Regions from separate parts of the Pectobacterium actinidiae genome, predicted to be linked through region 3. Evidence: predicted binding sites of a transcription regulator. Region 3 holds the regulator's gene; each other region holds the start of a gene.
What was found. Region 3 encodes ArgR, which controls arginine synthesis, uptake and breakdown. Its sites were predicted from a motif close to ANTGAATAAAAATACANT; they were not measured.
Positions count from the first base shown of each region.

Region 1: argA (amino-acid N-acetyltransferase) is a predicted target of ArgR. The motif match lies at 1,209-1,226, and genes of this name have one in related genera.
Region 2: argF (ornithine carbamoyltransferase) is a predicted target of ArgR. The motif match lies at 1,493-1,510, and genes of this name have one in related genera.
Region 4: argC (N-acetyl-gamma-glutamyl-phosphate reductase) is a predicted target of ArgR. The motif match lies at 1,477-1,494, and genes of this name have one in related genera.

Region 1 covers NZ_JRMH01000001.1:862,431-865,574, forward strand. Annotated here, with positions in the region: gene argA (amino-acid N-acetyltransferase) at 1-1,194, opposite strand, end outside; gene amiC (N-acetylmuramoyl-L-alanine amidase AmiC) at 1,629-2,873, shown strand; tRNA gene KKH3_RS03615 (tRNA-Met) at 3,027-3,103, opposite strand.
Region 2 covers NZ_JRMH01000001.1:159,877-163,020, forward strand. Annotated here, with positions in the region: gene KKH3_RS00735 (helix-turn-helix transcriptional regulator) at 1-169, shown strand, start outside; gene argF (ornithine carbamoyltransferase) at 309-1,316, opposite strand; gene rraB (ribonuclease E inhibitor RraB) at 1,622-2,047, shown strand; gene KKH3_RS00750 (GNAT family N-acetyltransferase) at 2,157-2,660, opposite strand; gene KKH3_RS00755 (YjgN family protein) at 3,083-3,144, shown strand, end outside.
Region 3 covers NZ_JRMH01000001.1:432,243-435,386, reverse strand. Annotated here, with positions in the region: gene KKH3_RS01825 (helix-turn-helix domain-containing protein) at 1-135, shown strand, start outside; gene mdh (malate dehydrogenase) at 205-1,143, opposite strand; gene argR (transcriptional regulator ArgR) at 1,613-2,083, shown strand; gene tsaD (tRNA (adenosine(37)-N6)-threonylcarbamoyltransferase complex transferase subunit TsaD) at 2,182-3,144, opposite strand, start outside.
Region 4 covers NZ_JRMH01000002.1:782,551-785,694, reverse strand. Annotated here, with positions in the region: gene argB (acetylglutamate kinase) at 1-296, opposite strand, end outside; gene argC (N-acetyl-gamma-glutamyl-phosphate reductase) at 334-1,338, opposite strand; gene argE (acetylornithine deacetylase) at 1,541-2,692, shown strand; gene KKH3_RS20985 (GntR family transcriptional regulator) at 2,747-3,144, shown strand, end outside.

The DNA.
Region 1 (3,144 bases), 430 kb from region 3:
ACCCTGCTGACGAGCCTGAGCAGCAACGCGTAGTAACAGCATATCGCCGCGTGATGAGCTGCGGTAATCCGGGTGAACCGCGACGCAGGCCATTTCGCCAATGCTCTCTTCCGGGAACGGATAAAGCGCAGCGCAGGCGATAGTCAGGTTATCGCGTACCACAACAGTGAATTTGTCGATCTCCATTTCCAACTGCTCGCGCGAGCGTCTGACCAGAATGCCTTGTTCTTCCAGCGGGCGAATCAGCTCCAGAATACCACCAATGTCATTGATGGTCGCACGGCGAACCTGCTCGGCGCTTTCCATCACGATCTGCGTACCGATTCCGTCGCGTGAGAACAGTTCTTGCAACAGCGCGCCGTCGTCCTGATAGCTGATCAGGTGGCTACGGCGCACGCCACTACGGCAGGCCTTGACCGCACCGCGCAGGAATCGGACGGTACCCGAATGGTAATCACCAGACTGTTCCAGAGCATCAATACGCTGCTGTGCATCGTCAGGGAACAGCTCGGAAATGATGTTGCCATCTTCATTGGTCACGCCCTGTGAGGAGCAGAAACCGATCATCTTCTCTGCTTTCAGCTTAATCGCGAGCTGGGTCGCGACTTCTTCCGAGGTTAAATTGAAACTTTCACCGGTGACTGAAACTGCAACCGGACCGAGCAGCACAATCGCACCGCTATTCAGCTGGCGGTGAACGGCTTCTTCATCAATACGGCGGATACGGCCGCTGTGGCAGTAGTCCACACCGTCATCAACGCCAAGCGGCTGCGCGATAATAAAGTTACCGCTGACGACATTAATGTGGGCACCTTGCAGCGGCGTGTTGTTCAGGCTCATCGACAGCCGAGCGGTGATGTCCAGCTGTAGCATTCCCGCCGCCTGCTTGACTAGCTCCAGCGTGGCGCTGTCGGTGATACGGGTGTTTTTATGGTAGTGAGGCTCGTAGTGATGTGTTGTCAGGTTGGCATCGATCTGAGGACGAGCGCCATAAACGACCACCAGCTTGATCCCCAGACTGTGCAGCAGCCCGATATCATTTACGATGCTAGAGAAGTTGGCATGTTCAATGGCTTCGCCACCCAACATGATGACAAACGTTTTGCCACGGTGGGCATTGATATAGGGAACTGAATGGCGGAAGCCCTGAACCAGTTCTGTACTCCGTTCCTTCACTGCGAGCCCTCTTTGCATTTTTATTCGTAATTTATGTATTTTTATTCTTTATGGCGTAAAAGGCAAGAGGAAGTATTAACCAGAAAAGTCAGGATTCTGTTTCATCTTGCTACCATGCCCTAAATAATTCGAGTTGCGTGAAGGCGGCAACCGCGCGAATCCCCAGGAGTTTACATAAGTAAGTGACTGGGGTGAGCAAGGACAAATTGGCTAAGCCATTTGAACGCCGTTTACGGCGGCCCTTCAGGGCGAGGCTCAGAGAGGAGCCGAGTATTGCCAACGTACATGCGGCTTGAAGTATGACGGGTATGAATAGGATTTTTGCATGACAGCGTGGGACAGATTCGTTAAAGTTTTTGACAATTTTCATCTTTATTCACTTTTTAATTGCCTATTAGTGCATTCGCAACACACCAATGCAGGATAGTGCACAGCAATCAGATCGGAGTGTCATGTCTCATTCGAATCATCATTTGACTCGACGGCGTCTATTACAAACCGCAGCAGCAACCTGGCTGTTAAGCGTAAGTGGTGTAGGGATAGCGGCGACGACGCAGGTCGTTGCGGTGCGCGTCTGGCCGTCTTCTGCCTATACCCGCGTTACGCTGGAATCCAATCACCCGCTGAAATATAAACAGTTTAGTCTGAGTAATCCTGAACGCATCGTGGTGGATATCGAAAATGTTCATCTGAACAGCGTATTGAAGGAGATAGCCAGCCAGTTTACGTCAGATAACGATCCGCTGATTAAAGAAGCGCGTATCGGACAGTTTGATAAAACCACGGTGCGTTTGGTGTTGGAGCTCAAGCAACAGGCGACGACCAAAGTCTTTACGCTGGGGCCAGTGGCCGAATTCAAGCACCGGCTGGTACTGGATTTGTATCCTGCCGCAGGGCGCTACGACAACGAAGACGATCCGCTGCTGGCGCTGCTGGAGGATTACAACAAAGGCGATCTGGAACGTACGTTACCGGCAGAAGCACCGAAAGCTGGGAAAGCAGGGCGGGATCGTCCGCTGATTATTATGCTCGATCCCGGCCACGGCGGTGAAGATCCCGGTGCGATTGGCAAGAATAAAACGCGCGAGAAAGACATCGTGCTGCAAATCGCTCGTCGCCTGCGCAAGCTGATCGATAATGAATCCAACATGAAAGCGTATATGACGCGTAATGAAGATGTGTTCATTCCGCTGCGCGTGCGGGTAGCGAAAGCGCGCAAGCAGCGTGCCGATCTGTTCATTTCGATTCATGCGGATGCGTTTACCAATCGATCGGCAAGAGGATCCTCGGTTTTTGCACTGTCGAAGAAAGGGGCAACCAGTACCGCTGCCAGATTTCTGGCGGAGACCCAGAATGAATCGGATTTGATTGGTGGCGTGAGCATGAGCGGCGATCGCTATCTGGATCACACCATGTTCGATCTGGTGCAGACCGCGACGATTAGCGACAGCCTGAAGTTTGGTAAAGAGATCCTGACCCGGCTGGGTAGGGTGAATCGTCTGCATAAAAACAGTGTCGATCAGGCCGGATTTGCGGTACTGAAAGCGCCGGATATTCCGTCTGTTCTGGTTGAGACGGCATTTATCAGCAATCTGGAAGAAGAGCGTAAGCTGCGCACCAGCCATTTCCAGCAGCAAATTGCGGAATCCATTTTTGCTGGAATTAAGGCCTACTTTGCCAGTCAGGCTGAGCGATAGTTGATGTTGCACGATAACCGCGTCTTACTGGCGCGGTTCAGAGGGAATCAATAAGTCTGGAGTGCGCGTAGGAACTGCATAGAAAATAGGTGGCGCAGAAAAACAAAAAAGCACCCGTTAAGGTGCTTTTTCGCTATCAGATATAGTTTTAGTTGGTTGCGGGAGCCGGATTTGAACCGACGACCTTCGGGTTATGAGCCCGACGAGCTACCAGGCTGCTCCATCCCGCGTCCGTAATAACTAATCTTCACTGCTTTTGATGGACGACTCA
Region 2 (3,144 bases), 270 kb from region 3:
AGACATACTCGGTATAAGTTCTTCAACGCTGCGTAATAGGATAACGCGTTGCTGTGATAAAACCGGTGTGGCAAACAGCGCCACCCTGATCCAACACTGCAACCAAAAAGGATGGGATAACTACATTCCTCCCTTTTTTCTGATGAAAGGGCATGTGTCGATTACCTGAGGGACTGTGGCTTTGGCCGCTCATGTTAAAACGACGGGAAGGGGGCTAAGGCGAGCTCAAGCGCCCGCTCTTTGCCTAATGTAGTGGCCAGTATGAGTTGACCACTACCGTTTTAAACACATCAAAGGCAGGTTAAACCTTAATCCTGTACCAGCGTGGCGACCATCACCGCTTTGATGGTATGCATGCGGTTTTCCGCCTGATCGAACACGATGCTGTGCGCGGATTCAAAAACCTCATCCGTCACTTCCATTCCACCGTGCAGACCATACTGCTCCGCCATTTGTTGGCCCATCGTCGTCTGATCGTCGTGGAACGCGGGCAAGCAATGCAGGAATTTCACCTGTGGATTCCCCGTTGCGGCGATCATCGCCATGTTCACCTGATACGGTTTCAGCAGCGCGATTCGCTCTTTCCAGGTCTCTTTCGGTTCCCCCATGGAAACCCAAACGTCGGTATAAATGAAATCTGCGCCCGCGACGCCCACAGCGATATCTTCCGTCAGCGTGATGCTGCCACCAGTTTGCTCTGCTGCTGCCTGACACTCAGCCACCAGACCGGCATCCGGCCAGCAGGCTTTTGGCGCAACAAGGCGTAAATCCAGCCCGGTTAGTGCGGCTGCTTCCAGCATGGTGTTACCCATGTTGTTGCGGGCATCACCTGCATAGACGAGGGTCATCTCTGACAGCGGTTTATTCGGCAAATGCTCCTGCATCGTCAGCAGATCCGCCAGCAGCTGTGTGGGGTGGAATTCGTTTGTCAGCCCGTTCCAGACTGGCACGCCCGCGTATTGTGCCAGCGTTTCGACAATTTGCTGGCCATAGCCGCGGTATTGAATGCCGTTGTACATTCTTCCCAATACGCGAGCGGTATCTTTGATGGATTCTTTATGACCGATTTGGCTGCCGCTCGGGGCGAGATAAGTCACTTGTGCGCCTTGATCGTATGCAGCAACTTCGAAAGAGCAGCGAGTACGAGTCGAATCTTTTTCGAAGATGAGTGCGATGTTTTTACCTTGCAGGCGGCGGGCTTCTGTCCCGTTTTTTTTATCGGCCTTCAGTTTCGTTGACAGGGCTAAAAGATTGGCAATTTCTGCGGGTGTAAAATCCATTAACCTTAAAAAATGACGCTTGTAGAACGGTTGCATGATGTACCTCTCCATGTGGCTCAACACTATCCCCGTCATACTTCAAGCTGCATGTGCGTTGGCTTCTCTTACTCACCCCAGTCACTTACTTGAGTAAGCTCCTGAGGATTCGCGCGATTGCCGCCTGCCTGCAACTCGAATTATCTAGGGTATATCTATTGGATTAAAAACTATCTATTGAATTAAAATTCACTTTATATGTGTAAATATTCAAATTCAAGTGGTGATATCAAACTTTGTGGTGGAGCAAGCCGCAGGGCTGTGGGACAATAAGCAATATTACGTCGTTTAATGAGGACTGAGGCATGGCAAACCGCGAATTACTGGAAGAGCAACGGGAAGAAACACGCCTGATCATTGAAGAACTGCTGGATGATGGCAGCGATCCTGACGCGCTCTATACCATTGAACACCATTTCTCTGCTGAGAAGTTTGAAGTGTTGGAAAAAGTCGCTGTAGAAGCCTTCAAATTGGGCTATGAAGTGACCGATGCGGAAGAACTGGAAGTGGAAGATGGCGTGTTGCTGATGTGCTGCGATGCCATCAGTGAAGTTGCGCTAAAGGCGGAACTGATCGACGCACAGGTAGAACAGCTGCTGGCGCTGGCAGAACGCCACGGCGTGAATTACGACGGGTGGGGCACCTACTTCGAAGATCCCGATGGTGAAGGCGAAGAAGACGGGGATGATGAAGATTTTTATGATGAAGACGATGACGGCAAGCGCCACTAATTATTGAGTCATTAACTCGAAAGAACATGCCTCACTGAAAACGCCGCAGGGACACCCGCGGCGTTTTTTATTCGCGATGACAGCACGTGATTACTGTACCTTAAGCTTATTACAGTACCTTCAACATCGTCACTTCACAGTCGGTGTGACCCGTGTTGCCCATTGAATGGGGAATCGATTCGAAGCCCAGTGACTCATACAACCGGATTGCGCTGGTCAGGTGACCGGTTGTTTCCAGATAGCAGCGGCGAAAGCCGTGTTGACGAGCAAAATCAAGCGCCTGAACCGCCAACTGACGTGCCAGCCCTTTGCCCCGCACGACGGGTAGGAAATACATTTTCTGTAATTCGCATACATCTTCTTCGCCTGCGACCAGCGGGGCAATGCCGCCGCCGCCAACCACGCGGCCTTCGTATTCAACCACCCAGTAGGCGCTTTGCGGCTGGCTATATAGGGCAAACAACGCGTCCAGATTAGGATCGGAAACGGTGTAGCCTTTATCGGCCGTCAAACCAAATTCAGCAGATACCTGACGGATGACCTGAGCGATAGCGGCATCGTCTCGCGCAGTGATGGGGCGTACCTGAAGATTGGCGGAGGTCGCGGTTGTCATAATACGTACTCTTGTTCTTACGGTTTACGAGGGGAATGATCCTGGTCGATTGTAATACCATTTCAGGCCACATTGATGCAACGCCTATACCCGTTCTTCCTGCTGTTCTTCGAGTACTATCTCTGGCGGTTTTGATGCCATATCCATACTAACGCGCCAGCATTTTCTACTGCTAAAGCCATAACATGACACTCTGGATCTAGGATTATCTAAGATATAAGTAAAATTTCCTGCAATATCTCAGGATATAAATAGTTATGTGCACTATTCCTTAATGTTTATAAGACTATGCGGTTGTTTAATTACTGTTAACTTTTATTGTTGTCGTTAACAAGACATGCTTAAATAAGCCGCTTTTTGTATGCCAACAACGTATTTGATCACGCGTTTATTAGGCTTATTTCTTTTAGGATGAAAGGTTTATGACTATCAATACTTCAGAAAATAACACACAGCATCGTGTGAAGTTTCATGGTAAGGCTGG
Region 3 (3,144 bases):
CGCCCTTGGCCCAAAGGGGAATGGCTTATTGCCGATGCGCTGAATATTCATCCTTCAGAGATTTGGCCCAGCCGGTATTACAATCCAGAAACCAATGAGCTTATCGACAGAAAAAAACTCATCCGTCCTGATTAAAAAAGAAAAGCCGGAGATCGACATCTCCGGCTTTTCATTCAACGTCACGTATCACAAGAATCTCAATGATTAATTCTTGATGAACGTCTCGCCTAACTCAATATCCTGCTTCAACGTATCCAGCATGCTGTTAAGCGCGTTTTGCTCAAAAGCGCTTAATGTGCCGATCTCTTTACGCTCGGCGACGCCGTCTTTGCCTAACAGAATCGGCTGAGCGAAGAAGCGAGCATGTTTGCCATCACTTTCAACGTATGCACATTCCACCACACCGCTTTCGCCTTGCAGCGCACGAACCAGAGACAGGCCAAAGCGTGCCGCAGCCTGACCCATAGACAGCGTTGCCGATCCGCCACCAGCTTTGGCTTCAACAACCTCAGTACCGGCATTCTGGATACGCTTGGTCAGATCGGCCACTTCCTGCTCGCTGAAGCTGATACCAGGAACCTGAGACAGCAGCGGCAGAATCGTCACGCCAGAGTGTCCGCCGATAACCGGCACATTAATATCCTGCGGCTGTTTGCCTTTCAGCTCAGCAACAAACATGTTGGAACGGATGATATCCAGCGTTGTTACGCCAAACAGTTTGTTTTTGTCGTACACGCCGGCTTTTTTCAGCACTTCGGCTGCAATGGCAACGGTTGTGTTCACTGGGTTGGTAATGATACCGATACAGGCTTTCGGGCAAGTCACCGCAATTTGCTCAACCAGATTACGCACAATGCCAGCATTGACGTTGAACAGATCGGAACGATCCATACCAGGTTTACGTGCCACCCCCGCAGAGATCAGCACGATATCAGCACCAACAAGCGCCGGTTTAGCATCTTCACCGCTATAGCCTTTGATCTTCACTGCTGTAGGAATATGGCTCAGATCGACGGCAACGCCCGGTGTGACCGGAGCAATATCGTAAAGGGATAGTTCTGAACCTGAAGGAAGCTGGGTTTTGAGGAGGAGTGCGAGTGCCTGACCGATACCACCTGCTGCTCCGAGAACTGCAACTTTCATCCTAAACTCCTTATTATCATAAAATAAAAAAGTGCCGTGAATTCATTTGGTTATCAACAGAATATAAAAATGGGGATAAGAGTAACCTACTTATCTTTCTACAAATGACATGAGAGACAAAAAATACGCTATGTCTCTAATAATAAATCAAAAACAACCATTCGTTTGAAAGGTAAGTAAAGTTAATAAGCTATTGAGCTATAACGCGGTGTTCATTCACGTGTGATTAACCTATGGGCTACATTACACCGATCAACGGCGTCCAAACAACATCATTCTGATAACATTTGATTTACTTTTATGTGACGCAGGACGCATTTTTCGGACTACTTGAGAGTCGATTTTTTTGGAAAACAGCGACTAACGCATATCTGGTGAAATGGATTGGAATTATACGCGATTTAATTGCATAAAAATTCACACAACTGCATAATGGGAAGATTAACCATAACAATTAATCCGGTGCAGAATGCGAAATCCGACAAAACAAGAAGACCTCGTTAAAGCGTTCAAAGCGCTGTTAAAGGAAGAGAAGTTCAGCTCTCAAAGTGAAATTGTTCAGGCACTGCAAGACGAAGGATTTGAAAACATCAATCAATCCAAAGTGTCACGCATGCTAACGAAGTTTGGTGCCGTACGCACGCGCAATGCAAAAATGGAGATGGTGTATTGTCTCCCAGCCGAGCTTGGCGTCCCGACTACGTCCAGTCCGCTGAAGAACCTTGTGCTAGACGTGGACTACAACGACGCGGTTATCGTGATTCATACCAGCCCTGGCGCCGCGCAGCTCATTGCACGCCTGCTGGACTCACTTGGGAAATCAGAAGGTATTCTCGGCACCATCGCGGGTGATGACACCATCTTTACCACCCCGGCAAGAGGCTTCAGCGTCAAACAACTTTACGAAGCTATTCTGGTGCTATTCGAACAAGAGCTGTAATTCGCTCGTCTGCTGCCGTTTTTTGTTACTCGTTGTTTACTCGATTTTCTTCGCTACGTGTGAACGAGCTACACGTAGCGACTATTGCTTTTGAAGTCTCACACAGCAGGCAATTCAGCCAACGGCCAACGTGGCCGAACGGATACGCCCAGCGTCTGGCTCGCACCATGAACCAAACGTACACTGCCCGCATAGGCAATCATCGCGCCATTATCTGTGCAGAATTCGGGGCGTGCATAAAACACTTCACCACCGCGTTTAACCATCACTTCACCTAAGCGCTGGCGCAACGTTCGGTTTGCACTCACCCCACCAGCCATGACCAGTCGCTTAAAGCCAGTCTCATCCAACGCACGACGACATTTTATCGCCAGCGTATCCACAACGGCATCTTCAAACGCACGAGCGATATCGGCACGCGTTTGATCGTCATCACCGTTGCTACGAATCGTATTAGCAGCAAACGTTTTTAGCCCAGAGAAACTGAAATCCAGCCCCGGGCGATCGGTCATCGGGCGCGGAAACGTAAAGCGCTGGGAATCCCCCGCCTGCGCCATTTTCGACAACATTGGACCACCTGGATAATCTAATCCCAGTAATTTCGCCGTTTTATCAAATGCTTCACCCGCCGCGTCATCAATGGACTCGCCCAGCAAACGATACTCGCCAATGCCCGTCACGCTGATGAGCTGCGTATGACCACCAGAAACCAGCAGCGCCACAAAAGGAAATGCTGGCGGATTATCTTCCAGCATCGGTGCCAGCAAGTGCCCTTCCATATGATGAACAGGAATCGCTGGTACTCCCCATGCAAATGCCAACGACCTGCCGACAGTCGCCCCCACCAATAGCGCGCCAACCAAACCAGGGCCAGCGGTGTAAGCCACGCCATCGATATCGTCAGCCTGTAACCCAGCTTCGCGCAACGCCGCCTGAATCAACGGAACCGTTTTACGCACGTGATCGCGTGAGGCGAGTTCAGGCACGACACCGCCGTAATCAGCATGTAATTTGACCTGGCTGTATAACTGATTGGCGAGCAAACCGGTCTCTGTGTCATA
Region 4 (3,144 bases), on a different contig from region 3:
ACCGCATTGATGTCATGCTTCTTCGCCCATGACAGCAGCGTCTTGTTAGCGGATCCCGCCAACGCACCGGTGATGATGTCAATCTGATCGGCAGGCGTGACGCGCAGGCCGTTTTTCTTCACGACGGGCAGCGCCAGTTTCTTCATCAGATCATCCACCAGACAGCCGCCACCGTGCACAATCACTAGCGGACGCTGATGTTCCTGGCGGTAAGCCACCAGCGCGGTGAACAGACGTTCCAGCGCTTCTTCGCTATCCAGTAAAACGCCACCTAATTTGATAATTAACGGATTCATTATGCTTCACGCCTCGAAATGTCGGAACCAGTAGTCATTAAATTAACGATTGGGTTTCAGGGAAACCAAAACGAATGTTCATGCATTGTACAGCCTGTGCTGCCGCGCCTTTCAGCAGGTTATCCTCGGTGGCCACCACGATCAGGTGCTCGCCGTCGACGGAGAAACCGATATCGCAGAACGGCAGGCCGACAACGGATTTCAGCGCCGGAACGCCCTTATCGTACAGGCGAACCAGCGGCTTATCGTGGTATGCCGTGTGATAGGCCTCAGCGACATCCTGCTGGGTGACGCCCGGTTGCAGGCGACAGGTGATGGTTTCCAGAATACCGCGAGCAAAGTTGCCCAAATGTGGCGTAAAGATCACTGGCGTACCGAGGTGCGTTGAAATTTCAGGTTCATGGCGGTGGTTGAAAATGCCATAGGGTTGCAGGCTGACTTCACAGAAGCTGCTGGTCAGCGACGCTTTACGCCCCGCCCCGCTCACGCCGCTCACGGCATTAATCACTGGCCACTGTGCCGGATTCAGCAGTTGTGCATCCAGCAGCGGCTTCAGCGCCAACTGCGCAGCCGTTGGATAGCAGCCCGGCACGGCAATCAGCTGTGCCTGTTTTACGCTTTCTGCGCGCCATTCGGCCAGCCCGTAAACCGCTTTTGCCAGCCAGTCAGGGTGCTGGTGCTCAAAACCATAATAGCGACGATAAAATTCAGCGTCCTGTACGCGGAACGCGCCGGACAAATCAAAAACAGTACAGCCTGCCGCCAGAAAAACAGGAGCCAGATCGTGGCTGACTTTGTGGTCGGTCGCCAGAAAAACGACATCTACACCTTTCGCCGCTTCTTCCGCATCGGTCAGCGGTTTTACCGGGATATCGATGATGCCTTTGAGCTGCGGATGTAAATCAGAAATCAATTTTCCTGCATCGACACTTTGCGCAGAAACCATCAAAGCGGTTATGTTCATCTGTGGGTGACGGTTCAGGTAGAGCGCAAGCTCAGCGCCGGTATAACCACTTGCACCAACAATCAGCGTATTCAGCATGGGATCCGTATACCTTCTTACTTATCTATGGAACAGGTAACAGGGCTCACCAGCGTCGGTACGCTGTTCACCCGCGAAACTCAGTGAAAGTGACGAATCGCCATCGCCGTACCTTTGGGTTTCCTTTCGCCGAGCATTATTGTATTTTTATTCAAAATAAATGCATGAATATTGATACTATCCTAACCAGAGGCTGTCAACAGTGAAGATGAATTTACCCCCTTTTATTGAGCTATATCGGGCATTGATCGCCACACCGTCCATCAGTGCCACCGACAGCGCGCTCGATCAAAGTAATCATACCTTAATCAACCTGCTGGCAGGCTGGTTCGGCGATCTTGGCTTCCATGTGGAAGTCCAACCGGTTCCCGGCACCCTCAATAAATTTAATATGCTGGCGCGGATTGGTGAAGGAAAAGGTGGCTTATTGTTGGCAGGCCACACCGACACCGTCCCGTTCGATGACGGCCGCTGGACGCGCGACCCGTTCACGCTGACCGAACACGACAACAAGCTGTACGGCTTGGGTACGGCGGATATGAAAGGCTTCTTTGCCTTTATTCTGGATGCGTTACGCGACATCGATCCGACCAAGCTGACGAAACCGCTCTATGTGCTGGCAACGGCGGATGAAGAGACGACGATGGCGGGCGCCAAGTATTTCTCCGAATCGACGCAGATTCACCCGGATTGCGCCATTATTGGTGAACCGACTTCACTGCAACCGGTGCGTGCCCACAAGGGTCATATGTCCAACGCGATCCGCATTCAGGGGCAGTCTGGCCACTCCAGCGATCCGTCGCGCGGCGTGAACGCGATCGAGCTGATGCACGAAGCCATTTCTCACCTGCTGGTACTGCGTAACACACTACAGGAACGCTACCACAACCCGATTTTCCACATTCCTCACCCGACCATGAACCTCGGCCACATTCACGGCGGCGATGCCGCTAACCGTATTTGCGGCTGCTGTGAACTGCATATGGATATCCGTCCGCTGCCGGGCATTACGCTTAACGATCTGGACGGGCTACTGTCTGAAGCGCTCGAGCCTGTTAGTCAACGCTGGCCCGGTCGGTTAACCATCAGCGAGCTGCACCCGCCGATTCCTGGCTATGAGTGCCCATCCGATCACCGTCTGGTGTCAGTCGTGGAGAATCTGCTGGGAACGAAAACGGAAATCGTGAATTATTGTACCGAAGCACCGTTTATTCAGACGCTGTGCCCGACGCTGGTTCTGGGGCCGGGATCGATAGAACAGGCGCACCAGCCGGATGAATATATCGATACCAAATTTATCAAACCGACGCGGGAACTGATTTCTCAGGTTATTCACCATTTCTGCCACCACTGATCCGACGAAAGCGGCCTTGTCAGCCATGCTGGCAGGGTCATTTTGAGACAGATAATGAAAAAGAAAGATTTCATCGCACAGGATTTACTGAGCAAAATCTATCAGCACACCGATCCGCTGCCGGAAAAGCTGCCGCCAGAACGCCAGTTGGCGGAAGAATACGGGGTGTCGCGCTTCACTATTCGTCAGGCATTGGAAAAACTCGCCAGCATCGGCGCAATCCATATGGTGCAAGGCTCCGGTAACTTCATCAATCAGGGCGTACGCAGCAACCCGCTGGTGTATAACTCAATTACCGAAAAGAAATTTAATCAGATCTCATTCCGCTTGCTTAGCCTGCGTAAACGCCTGCCAAATCGGGAAGAGCAGCAGGTTTTTGCTATCAGCGAAAATACGTTCATATGGGAATTTAGCCGGTTGCGTTATGTCGATAATCGTAAGGTGCAGATTGA